Regions from separate parts of the Pelomonas baiyunensis genome, predicted to be linked through region 1. Evidence: predicted binding sites of a transcription regulator. Region 1 holds the regulator's gene; each other region holds the start of a gene.
The links. The regulator NrdR, encoded in region 1, represses ribonucleotide reductase genes. The targets are predictions, from matches to a motif close to CACNANATNTNGTG.
Positions count from the first base shown of each region.

Region 2: the regulator NrdR is predicted to act here: its motif matches at 2,278-2,291, upstream of ACG01O_RS00045 (ribonucleoside triphosphate reductase).
Region 3: the regulator NrdR is predicted to act here: its motif matches at 2,026-2,039, upstream of ACG01O_RS02485 (ribonucleoside-diphosphate reductase subunit alpha).

Region 1 covers NZ_JBIGIB010000007.1:30,522-35,891, forward strand. Annotated here, with positions in the region: gene ACG01O_RS20470 (hypothetical protein) at 1-196, opposite strand, end outside; gene ACG01O_RS20475 (hypothetical protein) at 131-271, shown strand; gene ACG01O_RS20480 (type IV pilin protein) at 292-771, opposite strand; gene ACG01O_RS20485 (GspH/FimT family pseudopilin) at 786-1,331, opposite strand; gene nrdR (transcriptional regulator NrdR) at 1,489-1,932, opposite strand; gene glyA (serine hydroxymethyltransferase) at 1,953-3,206, opposite strand; ZMP/ZTP riboswitch at 3,266-3,379, opposite strand; gene ACG01O_RS20500 (lytic transglycosylase domain-containing protein) at 3,395-4,240, opposite strand; gene ubiD (4-hydroxy-3-polyprenylbenzoate decarboxylase) at 4,459-5,370, shown strand, end outside.
Region 2 covers NZ_JBIGIB010000001.1:7,950-13,319, forward strand. Annotated here, with positions in the region: gene ubiT (ubiquinone anaerobic biosynthesis accessory factor UbiT) at 1-34, opposite strand, end outside; gene ACG01O_RS00035 (U32 family peptidase) at 31-1,053, opposite strand; gene ubiU (ubiquinone anaerobic biosynthesis protein UbiU) at 1,065-2,102, opposite strand; gene ACG01O_RS00045 (ribonucleoside triphosphate reductase) at 2,325-4,352, shown strand; gene nrdD (anaerobic ribonucleoside-triphosphate reductase) at 4,424-4,648, shown strand; gene ACG01O_RS00055 (anaerobic ribonucleoside-triphosphate reductase activating protein) at 4,658-5,338, shown strand.
Region 3 covers NZ_JBIGIB010000001.1:573,721-579,090, reverse strand. Annotated here, with positions in the region: gene ACG01O_RS02485 (ribonucleoside-diphosphate reductase subunit alpha) at 1-1,793, opposite strand, end outside; gene ACG01O_RS02480 (sigma-54-dependent transcriptional regulator) at 2,328-3,782, opposite strand; gene ACG01O_RS02475 (two-component system sensor histidine kinase NtrB) at 3,779-5,370, opposite strand, start outside.

The DNA of each region.
Region 1 (5,370 bases):
GCGGCGGCGCCCACACGCCATTGGCAGCCACCCCACGAAAGCCGGCTCGGCGCAAGTCGCGTTGCAGCAATTCGGCCGCGGTGCGCAGGTCTTGTTGAAGCTGGACTTCCAGCATCAGGCGGCGATGCTCATGGATCTGACGCGTGGCCGTGGCGACCGCGCCCACAGCAACGAGCAACCCCACCGTGAGACCGATCATCAGCTCTACCAGCCCCATGCCGCGCTGATCGAGGCCGGGCGTGCGACTGCGGTGAGCTGGAGCCTGGAGTGACATCTGGGCAACTCCCGTGCTCATTTCGGCCAGCACAGCGCCGTGGTGTCACGCGACTGACCGGTACCGTCCGGGTCGCCGGTGGCGGTGTAGCTGGGGATGGCGCCCACCACGGTGAGGGTGAAGCGCTGGCAGCTGCGGTCGCTGGCTTGACGCCCGCCCGCGGTTGGCGTGGCGACGGCGATGTAACCTGTGTCGAAACTGCCGTTGGCCCCGGCGCCCGTGAGGGTGATTTGGTAATGGGACGTGAGCCGGGCCATGTCCAGCTTCAGGTCGTTCTGGAGCGAGCTGGCGTAGGCCGGCGCGTTGCTGCGGTATCGCTCCTGCGCCTGCAGGATGGTGGTCAGGGCGGCCAGCGCATCGGCGCGGCGGCTGCGTTGCACCTGGGCGCTGTAGGCGGGGTAGGCCACGGCGGCAAGCACCGCGGCAATCACGGTGGCGAGCATCAGCTCCACCAAGGTGAAGCCACGTTGAGCGCGGGCGGGCGAGGGCGTCGACACGGGGCAGCTCCTTGTCATGCGCACTTGGGCAGGCGGGCCAGGCGCTCGCCGACGTAGCAGCTGCGCACGCGGCCGGTGATGGCCACCACCTGGCGGATGCCGCTGCCATCGGCCAAGCGAGCTTCCACGGAACCGGTTTGCGTGACCAGCCCCTGGCGATGCTGGAACTCCAGCGATTCGGCATTGCTGCTCAATTGCACGGGGTGGCCGCTGCCCAGCCATTCCGCCCGCAGCACCGCGCTGCTGCTGGACTGGCAAACGGCGCGGCCACCCGTGCAATCGCAGTCGCCCTTGGTGCCGGTGTGCATCACGTAGCAGGCGTTGGCGCCCTTGCCACTCACCCGGAAGTGCACGGGGTGGCCCAGCCGCACGGCCTCGGCGCGGGCATAGCGCAGGTCAGTGGCCAGCGTTTCGGCGGTGGTGCGCAGCTTCTGCTGTTGATGGAACTTCGCGAACGACGGCAGCGCCTGGCTCGCCAGCACCGCGCAGATGCCCATGGCGCTGCAGGCTTCAACGAGCGTGAATCCGCGTTGGCGTCGGTGTTGAGGGGCGGTGTTCATGCGGCGTTCCAGAGTTCGTTGACTGTGGAACGCACTGTAGAAATCGCCGCCGCACATGCCTCTCCCCCGGAGGGCGGTGGGCCGACACAGACGGAGGGGGAGGGGCAGCCGGCATCCCCCGGCGGATCACCCGAAGGTGGGAAGGGTTTCCCCGGAGTCAGATCTCGCGGATCAGCTGACGGAACTCGTCCACGTCCTCAAAGCTCCGGTAGACGGACGCGAAGCGGACATAGGCCACCTTGTCGATGCGCTTGAGTTCCCGCATCACCAGCTCACCGAGCCGGGTGGAGGCGATTTCTCGTGCGCCGGAGGCCAGCAGTTTTTCTTCAATGCGATTGATAGCGCCGTCGATTTGCTCAACGCTCACCGGGCGCTTGCGCAGCGCCAATTGCATGGAGGCGCGAAGTTTGGACGCATCGAAGTCGGCACGGCGGCCGTCTTTTTTGACCACCGACGGCAGGGCGATGTCCGCCCGCTCGTAGGTGGTGAATCGTTTGTCGCAAGACAAGCACCGGCGCCGGCGCCGAACCACGTCGCCCTCATCCGATTCCCGGGTTTCAACGACCTGGGTCTCGGTGTGAGAGCAAAAGGGGCAACGCACGGCGCGGGTGCTTCAGCCGATCAACCGCGGTAGACCGGGAACGCGGCGGTCAGGGCCGCCACCTTTTCGCGCACCGCAGCCAGGTTGGCTTCGTCGTGCGGCTTGTCCAGCACATCGGCGATCAGGTGGGCCGTGGCGCGCACTTGGTCTTCCTTGAAGCCGCGCGTCGTCATGGCCGGCGTGCCGAGGCGGATGCCGCTGGTCACCATGGGCTTTTGCGGGTCGTTCGGGATGCCGTTCTTGTTGCAGGTCATGTGGGCGGCGCCCAGGATGGCCTCGGCTTCTTTGCCCGTCAGGTTCTTGGGGCGCAGGTCGACCAGCATGACGTGGCTTTCCGTACCGCCCGACACGATGCGCAAGCCACGCTCGATCAGCGTCTCAGCCAGCACCTTGGCGTTCTTGACCACCTGTTCCTGGTAAGCCTTGAACTCGGGCGTCAGCGCCTCCTTGAAGGCCACGGCCTTGCCGGCGATGACGTGCATCAGCGGGCCGCCTTGGATGCCGGGGAAGATGGCCGAGTTGATCTTCTTGGCGATGTCTTCCTTGTTCGTCAGGATGATGCCGCCGCGCGGGCCGCGCAGGCTCTTGTGCGTGGTGGAGGTGACGACGTCGGCGTGCGGCAGCGGGTTGGGGTACACGCCCGCGGCGATCAGGCCGGCGTAGTGGGCCATGTCCACCATGAAGTAGGCGCCGATTTCCTTGGCGATCTTGCCGAAACGCTCGAAGTCGATGCGCAACGAGTAGGCAGACGCACCAGCGATGATCAGCTTGGGCTTCTTCTCGCGGGCCAGGGCTTCCATCGCGTCGTAGTCGATGGCTTCATTGGCGTCCAGGCCGTAGCTGATGACGTTGAACCACTTGCCGCTCATGTTCAGCGACATGCCGTGCGTCAGGTGGCCGCCTTCGGCCAGGCTCATGCCCATGATGGTGTCGCCAGGCTGCAGCAGCGCGAAGAAGACGCCCTGGTTGGCTTGCGAGCCGGAGTTGGGCTGCACGTTGGCGAACTCGGCGCCGAACAGTTGCTTCACACGGTCGATGGCCAGTTGCTCGGCCACGTCCACGTATTCGCAGCCGCCGTAGTAACGCTTGCCGGGGTAGCCCTCGGCGTACTTGTTGGTGAGCTGGCTGCCTTGGGCTTCCATCACGGCCGGCGAGGTGTAGTTCTCGCTGGCGATCAATTCGATGTGGTCTTCCTGGCGGCGGGTTTCGTTCTGGACAGCGGTCCAGAGTTCCGGGTCGACCAGGGCGAGGGTGGAGGTGGTGCGGTCAAACATGGCAGTGTTTCCGAAGGTCAGGCGGTGAATCCCGGGCGCTCACGAGCGGGCGTGACAAACCAGGCTGCCCAGGCGAACGGCTGAAAGCGATTCGCGAGAACCGCCTCACGCTCCCCGGTGGTGGCCCACCTCAGGGCAGCGGGTGCCCCTGATCGCCAGTCGCGTGAAGCCCCAGTGTAGTGCAGGGTTCAGTGCAGCAACGCAACTTGCGCCGCCTCGGCGGCCGGCGCCGACGCGGCTTCGCGCAACGGGCGGGCCACGCTGGTGGCTGGCACACTGCGGCCCGAAACCACCGACTTGAGCAAGTCATGCTCGGCCAGCACGCGGGCGGCATAGCCGGCGTCTTCGGGCAGGTTGGCCGCCCCGACGTAATAACGCAGGCCTTCTTCAAGGCTGCCGGCGCGCTGGATGCATTCCTTCAGCACCTGCACGCCCACGCGCAAGTTGGTCACGGGGTCGAACGCGGCGAGCGTGCCGCCGAAGGCCTCGTATTTGTCGTCGTGAACGCGGGTCATGACCTGCATGAGCCCTTGTGCGCCGACTGCGCTCTGCGCAAACGGGTTGAAGCGCGACTCGATGGCCATGATGGCCAGGATGAGCGTGGGCTCAACCTTGGCACGCTGCCCCACGGCCCAGGCTTCCTGCACCAGGCGGCTGATGGGCTCGGGTGCCACGCTGTAACGGCGCGCCAGCCAGTGCGCCACGGCGGCTTGCTGGCGGTTCAGCTCACGGGGGTCGGTGGCGGTGGCACGGGCGATGGCGTCCGGCTCGGCCTGGGCTAGCAAGGTGTTGCCTTCCGCTTCAGCGCGGGCCTCGTGCCGCGCGTTGAGCCAGCCGAGGGTGGCCGACTCCACCCGGTCACGCAGGCCCGCCTGGCTGAAAAACACCAACAGCACGGACACCACGGTCAGCCCCACCAGCGCCAGGGTGTTGTGACTCACCACGAGCAAGCCGTTCCCGATGTCCTTCACGAACAACGAGGCGCAGGCGCGTGCCTGCGTGGCCAGATCGATGATGTCTTGACGTGTCGTCATGCGACTCCTTGTGTCACGCCGCTGTTCGGAAGCCCCTGGGATGGGGCGCCGTCGAGGGCGACAGTGATAATTTCTCGGCACGTGCTGGGCGGTCTGTGGCGACGTTTCGCTCGGAGGACCTTGCCGACTCGGGTTCAGTGGAAACCCGAACGATCGAATTTTACGGGGTCAAGATAACCAGTCAAGGTTGCTTGACCTCTCCAACATTACTTTTGGTTATGAAATACAGCGACCTGCGGGACTTCATGGCCGGGCTTGAACGCCTGGGTGAACTGCGCCGCGTGCGCGAATCGGTCTCGCCCAAGTTGGAGATGACGGCGCTCAGTGACCGGGTGCTGCGCGCTGCCGGGCCGGCGCTGCTGTTCGAGAACCCGACCGGCTACAACACGCCTGCGCTGACCAACCTGTTCGGCACCCCGCGGCGCGTGGCGCTGGGCATGGGGGCCGAATCGCTGGCCGAGTTGCGCGAAGTGGGGCGGGTGCTGGCCAGCCTCAAAGAACCGGAGCCACCCAAGGGGCTGAAGGACGCCGGCAAGTTGCTGCAGATGGCCAAAGCCCTGTGGGACATGAAGCCCTCCGTCCAGCGCAAGGCGCCGTGCCAGGACGAAATCCTGTCGGGTGACGAGATCGATCTGGGTCGCCTGCCCATCCAGCATTGCTGGCCCGAAGACGCCGCGCCACTCATCACCTGGGGTTTGGTCATCACCCGGGCACCGGGCCGCAGCCGGCAAAACCTGGGCATCTACCGCCAACAGGTCATCGGGCCGCGCCAGGTGATCATGCGCTGGCTCGCCCACCGCGGTGGGGCGCTGGATTTCCGGGAATTCGCGCTTGCGAACCCAGGCCAGCCATTCCCTTTGGCGGTGGCCTTGGGGGCCGACCCGGCGACCATCCTGGGCGCGGTCACGCCGGTGCCGGATTCACTGTCGGAATACCAGTTCGCCGGCCTGTTGCGGGGTTCGCGCACGGAGTTGGTGAATACCGCCGTGGGTAAAGACCAGCCGCTGCAGGCGCCCGCCTCCGCGGAAATCGTGCTGGAAGGCCACATTCCGCCTGCGCCGGCCGGCTACGCCGGCACCAGCGCGCACGGCGTGCCGCTGGAAGAGAAGGGCGGCTACCTGCACGCGCTG
Region 2 (5,370 bases), on a different contig from region 1:
ACAACCACCGCGGTGGTCGGCGAATGGAGATCATGCGTCGACTCCCGCCACTTCCGCCTGGACCGCGTTCATGCCCGCGCCGCCGAAGGCGTACCCGGTCACGAGTGGATGAGGGACGCCGGCTTCGGCCCAGCCGGCCAGTCGTCCCTCGGCCGGCTGGTCGCCGTTCAAGACAGCGTCGAAGTCCTCGATCACTTTCGTGAAGCCGGATGACTGCGGCGACAGCCGCACGCGGGTAGCCCCGCAGGATGCCAGCGCCGCGTCATGCTCCAGCAGGTTGTGCACGCCGGCCGATTGAATCTGGGTGCCGTTGAGCACCAGGAATGACTGGCCTTCGGTACTGCGGACCAGGCGGCCATCAGGATCGTCCATGCAGGGGTAGCCGCACTGATCCTTGGGAACGCTGGCATGGCGCGCAGTGAAGCAACGCGCCGAGAACGACAGCGGCAATCGGCCAAATGCCCACACCTCGGTGACTATGGCACCGCCGTCGGGTCCACGCACGGGCCGTCCCGCCGGGTTGATATGAGCGACCGCAGCGAGCGACAGCTCCAGTGGCGGCACCCAGCGCAGCACGCCCAGATCGGCATGTTCGCGCAGCGCGGCCTGGCTGTAGACGTTGACGTGCGGACCCAGCACCAGCGGCACGCGGCCGTGCAGCAAGGCCAGTGCCGACGCATCGCCGGCCTCCACGGCATGGCAGGCGAGATGGGCGTGGCGCTCGATCAGGCGCAGATCGGCCTCGGTTTCCACCAGCGCCTGCGTGGCCAGGATGACCTGCTTGCCGGCCTGGGTGAGCTCGCGCGCCAGCGCCAGCCAGTCGTCCAGGCGCAACTCGCGGCGGCGCGCGCACACCACTTCGCCCAGGACCACGCAGTCGGCGGGCGATTCGGCGATCTCGGCGTAGAAGTCCAACAGGCGTGCACGCGACCAGAGGTACAGCACGGGGCCTACGGTCAGGCCGAAGCGTCTGGACTTCGATTCGGATAGAAGGGGCAGCGCCGGGGCCTGAGCGACGGACGTGTCGCGAGTAGCGTGGTGAGGGGCATCCATGGGCGGTTCCTTTATCGCCAGGGGCGCTCGAACGCACCCAGCGTGGTCTGCGCCCCTTCCGCATGGCGCGACAGCGTCTGGGTCCATGCCGGCTGGGGCTGGAAAGTCTGGCTTTGCGCGGCGGCAGCGCAGGCAGCGTCGATCGCCGCGCGCCAGGTACGTGTGACATCGCCCACATAGGCGGCGCTGCGCTGACGGCCCTCGATCTTGAAAGCGCGCACGCCCATGGCGATGAGCTGCGGCAGGATCGCCATGGTGTTGAGGCTCGTGGGTTCTTCCAGCGCATGCGAGCGTTGGCCATCCACATCGAATCGACCCTTGCACAACGTGGGGTAGCCGCGCGGCTCATCCGGGGAGTAGTGGTCGATCAGCACACCGCCCAGCCTGGCGCGCACGCCGTCGGCCCCCTCTTGCCATCGCACGGCGGCCGCCGGCGAGCAAACTCCGGCCGTGTTGGGTGACTGTCCGGTGGCATAGGACGACAGCGCGCAGCGGCCCTCGACCATCACGCACAGGCTGCCGAAGGCGAAGACCTCGATTTCCACTGAGGTTCGTTCGATGATCTTGGTGATCTGATCCGCTGCCACAACACGTGGCAGCACGGCCCGCTGCACACCGTAGCGCTGGCGGTAGAACTCAATGGCCGCATGGCTGGTGGCCGAGGCCTGCACCGATAGGTGCAGGCGCAGGCTCGGCAGATGACGCACGCAGTGGCCCATCACCGCGGTGTCGGCCACGATCAGCGCGTCGGCACCCAGCTCGGCGGCCTTGTCGGCCGCGGCGAACCAGGGCTCGGGGCTGCGCGCGTCGGCAAAGGTGTTCAGCGCCATCAGCACCTGCGCGCCACGCCGATGTGCGTAGGCGATGCCTTCGCGGATCTGTGTCTCGTCGAAGTTCAGGCCGGCGAAGTTGCGGGCGTTGGTCGCGTCCTTCAGGCCCAGATAGACGGCATTGGCGCCGGCATCCACGGCCACGGTGAGGGCACGCAGGCTGCCGGCTGGGCAGACAAGTTGGGGGCTTGAGGGCAGGTTGGTGTGCGTGGCCAGCATGGGAGAAGGGGCCGGTGCGCGACGCTGGCCTCGGAATGGCAGGCAAAACGGAGGAGTCTGGAAACGCGCGGCAAGTATGGTCTTGCGCTAACGCAAAGAGATATCCAGAGTCCACAGGCTGAGATCGCCCAAGAGCATGTGCTGGATCAAATCCACTTCGACTGATCGCCAAGGACACTGCATATAGAGTTTTTGTCCAGTACCAAACACTATAGGTAGCGCATGCAGCATCAACTCCAGGTGAACCCGTTCGCGCCCGTGGCGGTCATCAAGCGCGAAGGCCAGAGCGCGCCGTTCCAAGTCAGCAAGATCGCCGACGCGCTGGCGCGCGCGGGTGTCGCCACCGGCGAGTTCGGCGCCGCGCGTGCGCAGGACCTGGCACAACAGGTCACCGCGCGGCTGGCCGGCCGCGTGGCGCACATCGAGCGCATCCAGGACGAAGCCGAGGCCGTGCTGATCGAGTCCGGCCATCTCGAAACGGCGCGTGCCTACATCGCCTACCGCGAGCAGCACCGCCTGTTGCGTGCCGACCGCGGCTGCATGGTCGATGTGGGTCGATCGGTCAACGAATATCTGGCCCGCGAGGACTGGCGCGTCAACGCCAACGCCAATCAGGGCTATTCGCTGGGCGGGCTGATCTTGAACGTGGCCGGCAAGGTGACGGCTAACTACTGGCTGGAGCATGTGTACCCGCCGGCCGTGGGGCAGGCCCACCGCGAGGCCGACCTTCACCTCCACGACCTCGACATGCTTTCGGGCTATTGCGCCGGCTGGTCGTTGCGAACGCTGCTGCACGAGGGCTTGAATGGGATCCCGGGCAAGGTGGACTCGGCGCCGCCCAAACACCTGTCGAGCGCGATCGGGCAGATCGTCAACTTCCTGGGCACGCTGCAGAACGAATGGGCCGGCGCCCAGGCCTTCAGCTCCTTCGACACCTACCTGGCGCCCTACGTACGCGTCGACGCGCTGGGCTACGAACAGGTGCGCCAGTGCCTGCAGGAGCTGGTGCACAACCTCAACGTGCCCTCGCGATGGGGGACCCAGACGCCCTTCACCAATCTCACCTTCGACTGGACGTGCCCGGAAGACCTGCGCGAGCAGGTGCCTGTGATCGCCGGGCGCGAGATGCCCTTTTCCTATGGCGACCTGCAGGCCGAGATGGACCTGATCAACCGCGCCTACATCGACGTGATGTGCGTCGGCGATGCCAAGGGCCGAGCCTTCACCTTTCCCATCCCCACCTACAACATCACACGCGACTTCGACTGGGAGCATCCCAACTGCGACGCGCTGTTCGAGATGACGGCGCGCTACGGCCTGCCGTACTTCCAGAACTTCCTCAACAGCGACCTGCAGCCGCACATGGTGCGCAGCATGTGCTGCCGGCTGCAGCTCGACCTGCGCGAACTGCTCAAGCGTGGCAACGGCCTGTTCGGCTCGGCCGAGCAGACCGGCTCGGTCGGTGTCGTCACGCTCAACGGGGCCCGCCTGGGCTACCTGTATGCCGGCGACGAGGCCGCGCTGCTGGCGCGTACCGACGAGCTGCTGGACCTGGCGCGCGACAGCCTCGAGACCAAGCGCAAGGTGATCCAGGGCTACATCGACGGTGGCCTGTACCCCTACACCAAGCGCTACCTCGGCACGTTGCGCAATCACTTCTCGACCATCGGCGTGAACGGCGTCAACGAGATGATCCGCAACTTCAGCGGCGGCACCGAGAACATCACAACGCCGTGGGGCGAAGCGTTCGCGCTGCGCTGGCTGCAGCACATCCGCGTGCGTATGACGGAGTTCCAGGAGGGCACCGGCCACCTCTTCAACCTGGAGGCCACGCCGGCCGAGGGCACGACCTATCGCTTCGCCAAGGAGGACCGGCGGCGCTACCCTGGCATCCTGCAGGCCGGAAGCGAGCAGCAGCCCTACTACACCAACTCCACCCAGCTGCCGGTGGGCTTCACCAGCGATCCGTTCGAGGCACTGGCTCGCCAGGAGCCGCTACAGCGCCTGTACACCGGCGGCACGGTGCTGCACCTCTACCTGGGTGAGCGCTTGCCGGATGCCCAGGCCTGCCGCAGCCTGGTGCGGCGTGCGCTGGAGAACTTCCGCCTGCCCTACATCACCGTCACGCCCACGTTCTCCATCTGCCCGGTTCACGGCTACCTGTCGGGCGAACACCAATTCTGTCCGCAGTGCGACGAGCTGGCGTTGCAGCGCAAGCGCAGCGCGCAAGCCGATGCGGCCGTCACCTGAGTCCAGGCCCCCGGCGCAGGGTGCGCCGGGGGCCCGCTCCATGCATCAAACCAGCCCCTGAAAGAAACTTCATGAGCCACAGCCAGACCCCCATCCACCATCCGGAACTCGCCATCCACGAGCGCCAGCCCTGCGAGGTCTGGACCCGCGTGATGGGCTACCACCGGCCGGTGGCATCGTTCAACATCGGCAAGCAAGGCGAGCATGCCGAGCGCCTGAACTTCGTGGACACGGACTGCGCCATGGTGACCGAGGATCTTGCCGAGGCCTCGCAGCAGCTTCCGGCCTGCGCCTAAGTGTCATCCATGGTGGTCGCCGATGCCTTGTCGGTGGGCGGCTTCGAGCCTTTCTCTACGCAGGACTGGCCGGGCCGTTTGGCGGCCGTCGTCTTCGTGCAAGGCTGTCCCTGGCGCTGCAGCTACTGTCACAACCCGGGTTTGCAGTCCCAGTGCGCGCCCCAGGCCGGGCTTCGCTGGGCTGACCTGCGTGCGCGCTGGCAGGACCGCATCGGCCTGCTCGACGGACTGGTGTTCAGCGGCGGTGAACCTACGCTCGACCCGGCGCTGCCCTCGGCCCTGGCCGAAGTGCGTGAGGCAGGCTTGGCCACGGCACTGCACACGGCTGGCGTGTCGGCCGCGCACTTGAGCCGCGTGCTGCCGCTGCTGGACTGGGTGGCGCTGGACATCAAGGCCGCGCCACCCCAACTGCCGGCGCTGACGGGCGCGCCGGGCAGCGTGCGGGAAACCGCGCGGGCGCTGCAGCTGGTGCAGCAGTCAGGCGTGGCGTACGAACTGCGCACCACATGGCATCCGCGGTGGCTGCCCGAGCCTGCGCTGCTGATGCTGGCCGATTGGCTAGCGTCGCACGGCGTGCAGCGCTGGGTGTTGCAGGCGGGACGCCCGCCCGGCGGCGGCCCGGCCGCGGCGCTCGCCGCGTCATGGCGCGAGGCGTTGAAGGCACGTGTCCCGCAACTCAGCCTCCGTTGATCGTCGGGCCGCACACGGCCTGCGACGTCGAC
Region 3 (5,370 bases), on a different contig from region 1:
TTGGTGTTCAGCGTGATCTCGGTGCACAGGTTGGACGAGTGCACCACGCCGACGTGCTGCTGCGGGCTGCGCACGTTGCAGGCGTCCTTGAAGGTGATCCAGGGGTGGCCCGTCTCGAACAGCATCGAGAGCATCTTGCGCCACAGGTCCTTGGCCGGCATGCGCTTGAAGAGCTTGATCTCGCCCTGATCGACCTTGCGCTCGTACTCGACGTAGGCCTTCTCGAACGCCGCGCCGAACAGGTCGTGCAGGTCCGGGCAGGTGGACGGGCTGAACAGCGTCCAGTCACCGCCCTCGATGACGCGCTTCATGAACAGGTCGGGAATCCAGTTCGCCGTGTTCATGTCGTGCGTGCGGCGGCGATCGTCGCCGGTGTTCTTGCGCAGGTCCAGGAACTCTTCGATGTCCAGGTGCCAGCTTTCCAAGTACGCGCACACGGCGCCCTTGCGCTTGCCGCCTTGGTTCACGGCCACGGCGGTGTCGTTGACGACCTTCAGGAAGGGCACGACACCCTGGCTCTTGCCGTTGGTGCCCTTGATGTGGGAGCCGAGCGCACGCACCGGCGTCCAGTCGTTGCCCAGGCCGCCGGCGAACTTGCTCAGCAGCGCGTTTTCCTTGAGCGCTTCGTAAATGCCGTCCAGGTCGTCGCTGACGGTCGTCAGGTAGCAGCTGGACAGTTGCGAGCGGCGCGTGCCGCTGTTGAACAGCGTCGGCGTGGAGCTCATGAAGTCAAAGCTGGACAGCACTTCGTAGAACTCGATGGCGCGGGCTTCGCGGTCGATCTCGTTCAGCGCCAGGCCCATGGCCACACGCATGAAGAAGGCCTGCGGCATCTCGATGCGGGTGTCTTCGATGTGCAGGAAGTAGCGGTCGTACAGGGTCTGCAGGCCGAGGTAGTCGAACTGCAGGTCACGGTCGGCCTTCAGCGCAGCACCCAGCTTGGCCAGGTCGTACTGGGCCAGCTTCTCGTCCAGCAACTCGGCTTGGATGCCCTTCTTGATGTAGCCGGGGAAGTAGTCGGCGTAGCGCGACTGCATCTCGGCCTGCGTGACCTCGCCGCCGATGATTTCGCGGCGGATGGTGTGCAGCAGCAGGCGCGCGGTGGCGCGGCTGTAGCCCGGGTCCTTTTCGATCAGCGTGCGGGCGGCCAGGATGGCGGCCTTGTAGACCTCGTCGATGGCGACGCCGTCGTACAGGTTGCGCTGGGTCTCGGCCAGCACCGGCTCGGGCTTGACGTCCACGCCCAAGTTTTCGCAAGCCGACGCGATCAGCGACTTCAGCGCACCCAGATCCAGCGGGCGGCGCTCACCACCGTCCACCACCATCAGCTGCGGCTCGGCGGCGCGGGCGGCTTCGCCGTGGGCGGCACGCTCTTGCGCGCGGCGCTCGCGGTACAGCACGTAGGCGCGCGCCACTTCATGGTGACCGCTGCGCATCAGGCCCAGTTCCACTTGGTCCTGCACGTCTTCAATGTGGAAGGTGCCACCGCTCGGGCGCGAACGCAGCAGCGCGCGAACGACGTTCTGAGTCAGCTGCTCGACGGTCTCGCGCACGCTGGCCGAGGCCGCGCCGCTGGTGCCGTGCACGGCCAGGAAGGCCTTCATCAGGGCCACAGCGATCTTGCTGGGCTCGAACGAGACCACCGCGCCATTGCGGCGAATGATTTGGTACGCCTGGTAGCTCGACAGCGTCGGAGCGGCAGGGGCGGCAGCGTCGGATCCAAACGCAACCGGGTTCACCGAGGCGAGCGAGGCGGCGGGCGCGGCCTGCCCCGTGGCGGCATCTTGCAGCATGAGGGAATCCTTTATCGAGAAATGACGGGCAAATGCGCGGCGTCGACCCGGTGTGGAGTCGGTGCGTCGAGCAGTGCTGATTGGGGGGTGTTTCGTCCCGGCCGCTCCATTGCCAGGCCGACGATTCGGCTGGGTCCTCGGGTGCAGTGCCACTGCGGCGAAGCCACGGCAAACAGCGAATCCGAGGAGAGGGTCATGGGATCGACTGGGTTAGCAGGATATCACGAACGAACACTATATCTATGGCCCCCAGCCACCTCAAGCACTACCGCTAGTGTCAAACCCTGTCCGCAATTTCAAGGAAATTCAGCCACTTCCGGCCCGCCAGCCCCATGCCATCGGGCCCCACGCCGGCCAACCCGCATCAGCATTGGGCTGGAGGGCGCAATCGCCCCGCGAGGCCGCGCCAGTGCTGCATTTCGAAGTTTCGCCCCACCCTCGCGAAGGCCCTGCGGGGGAATTCAAGCAGGGCAAATCCGGAGGCGCGGGCGCACACCCGCTTCAGCGCTGTTCAAGCGCAGTTCAATCGCCCCCTCAGGCCTCGCCTGCGGAGATGGACAGGCGAGCCATGCGGTAGCGGATCTGCCGCAAGGACAGGCCCAAACTGGCTGCCGCCGCCGTGCGGTTGAAGCGATGCTGCTCCAACGCCCGCAGCAAGATGGCGCGCTCCACCTCGTCGAGGTACAGCGCCAGATCGCTCGGCAATTGCTCGGGCAGTGACAGGCCATCCACCGGCGCAGGCGCGGGGAGGTGCGGCGCCAAGGCATCGAAGCCCAGTTCCCGCTGGTTGTCATCCAGCACCACCTCCGGCAAGCCCAGGTCGCCGGCGTCAATCCACTCACCGCCCGCCAAGGCCAGCGCGCGGTGCAGCAGGTTCTCCAATTCCCGTACGTTGCCGGGGAAGGCGTATCGGCCCAAGGTCTGCAGCGCCGCTGGCGTCAGGCGGGGCGCAGGCGAAACGCCGGCGTCCTGCGCGATGCGGGCCAGCACCCGCGTGCTGATCAGCCCCAGGTCTTCCAGACGCTCACGCAGCGGGGGCACCCGGATCTGGATGACGTTGAGCCGGTAAAACAAGTCTTGGCGGAAGCGCCCCGCAGCCACTTCGGCGGCCAGGTCTTTGTGCGTGGCGCTCAGGATGCGCACGTTGATGGCGGTCTCGCCGGTGGCGCCAACCGGACGCACCGAACGCTCCTGGATCACGCGCAGCAGCTTGCTCTGCATGGCCAGCGGCAAGTCCCCGATTTCGTCCAGGAACAAGGTGCCGCCGTCCGCCGCCTGGAAGAAGCCCTCGCGGTCTTCGTTGGCACCGGTGAACGCGCCCTTGCGATATCCGAAGAACTCGGCCTCCAGCAGGTTCTCGGGAATCGCCCCGCAGTTCACCGCCACAAATCGCTGCCCGGCGCGGGCGCCGTGGTCATGGATGGCACGCGCCACCAGCTCTTTGCCGGTGCCGGACTCACCCTGCACCAGCACCGGTGCCATGCTGCGGCCCACCTTGTCGATCAACTCGCGCACCGCGCGGATGGCCGTCGACTCCCCCACCAGCCGCAAGGACGACGCCGACGGCGCGGGCGCCGGCCCGGCCGCGTCGGCCGACACCGGTGGCGCCTGCACACGCCCCAGCGCCGAACCGACGACGAGCCGGAACTGCCGCAGGTCGACCGGCTTGGTGAGGTAATCGAACGCGCCCGCCTTGAGCGCCTCCACTGCGTTCTCCGCCGAGCCAAATGCGGTGATCACCACGGCCTTCTCGGTCCGCCCGGTCAACTCCAGCCAGCGCAGCACCTCCAGCCCTGAGCCGTCCGGCAGACGCATGTCGGTGATGACGGCGCTGTAGGTGTGCGCCTGCAACTGCGCCAGGGCTTCTTCCACGGTGCCGGCGCTGTCCACGGCATAGCCCTCGCGCAGCAAGGTCAGCTCGTACAGCGTGCGCAGGTCCGGCTCGTCGTCCACAACGAGCAAGCGCAAGGAGTTGGCGGCAGTGGTCATTCAGATTCCGGAGCGCGCATGTGCACGCTGAACTCGTTGACGCCGGCGTCGGCCACGCGTCGGTAGTCGATGAGCGCGCCGTGCTGCTCGCACAGTTCGCGGCAAATATAGAGGCCCAGGCCCGAGCCGCGGCTGCGCGTGGAGAAGAAGGGCTCGAACAAATGCCGCTCGATCTCCGGCGGCACCGCCGGCCCCACACTGCCCACCACCAGCCGCACGCCAACCCCCTCCCGCGCCAGCTCCACGCGCAGCGCCTCCGGCACCGGGTCGGCATGGCGATGGGCGTTGTCCAGCAGGTTCACGAGGATGCGACGCAGGTGCTCCGCATCGAACAGCGCCTGCATCGGCCCGGCCGGCAGCTGCAGCCGAACGCGGCTGTGCTCACCGGGGGCGATGTTGTTGACGTAGACCCAGTCGTTGCAGGCCTCGTGCACCACCGCCCCGACGTCGATGACCTGGGTGTCCAGCTTCACGCCGGGCGCCAGCTCGCTCACGTCATCCACCAGCCGTTTGAGCCGCTGCACGTTGGACGCCACCATCTGCGTGAGTTGCTCGGCCCGGGTGCCGCTCAAGTCTTCGGCCAGCAGCGCGTTGGCCTGGGCGATGGCCGCCAGCGGATTGCGAATTTCATGCGCAATGCCCGCCGACACACGCCCCATCGCCGCCAGCTTTTCTTGGCGGGTGCGGGCCAGCAACTCGCGGTTGTCTTCCAGGAACAGCACGCACAACTCCTCGCTGCCCTCGCGCTGCCGCGTGAAGCGCAGCCGCAAGCGAAGGCTGCGGCTGGCCCCGCCGTCCAGCGGCAGCGTCACATCGTGCTCGCGGCCTGCAGCACCCGCGCGGGATGACGCGTACGCCGACTCCAGCGCCTGCACGAGCGGCAGCCAGTCGGGCCGCCCGCGCAGCTGCCAGCCGAACTCGCCTGCGCTCGCGCCAATCAAGGTTTGCGCGGCCGGGTTCATGGCGCGCACGCGCCCGCGACGGTCCACCACCAGCACGCCTTCCTGCATTTCGTCGATGACCAGCCGGTTCAGCAGTTCTTGCTGACGGGCCAGGGCCAAGCTGCCCCGCGCCGCCAGTTCCTCACGCGCCAGGCGCGAGCTCAATTCGCCGGCCAGCAGGCTGACCGCAAACAACCCGCCGCCCACCAACCCGGCCTGCGTGGTGCGCAAGCCAGCGTCCGCGCCAGACACCAAGGTCCACCCGGCTCCGGCCAGCAGCCCCAGTGCCGCCATGGCCGCCGTGGCGAGCGCCAACAAGCGCGGGCACAGCACGGCCGACATCAGCACCGGCATGACGAACAGCGACCCGTAGTTCACGCCGCCGCCATCCAGTGCATGCAGCACGCCGAACAGCACCAAGTCCAGCCCGATGGCCGACCACCAATGCACGCTACGGATGCTGGCCAGGCTGCGTGCGCTGGCCCCCCGCCGCAACTGCGGCAGCCACCACAACGCCGCGGCCGCCACCGCATACGACAAGCTCAGCCGCAGCGTGGACGGCGCTGGCGACGTGCCCAAGGCCGCGGCGATCCACTGCGCCGCCACCAAGGCCACGCCGAGAGCGGCCCGCGCCGTCAGGAACGCGC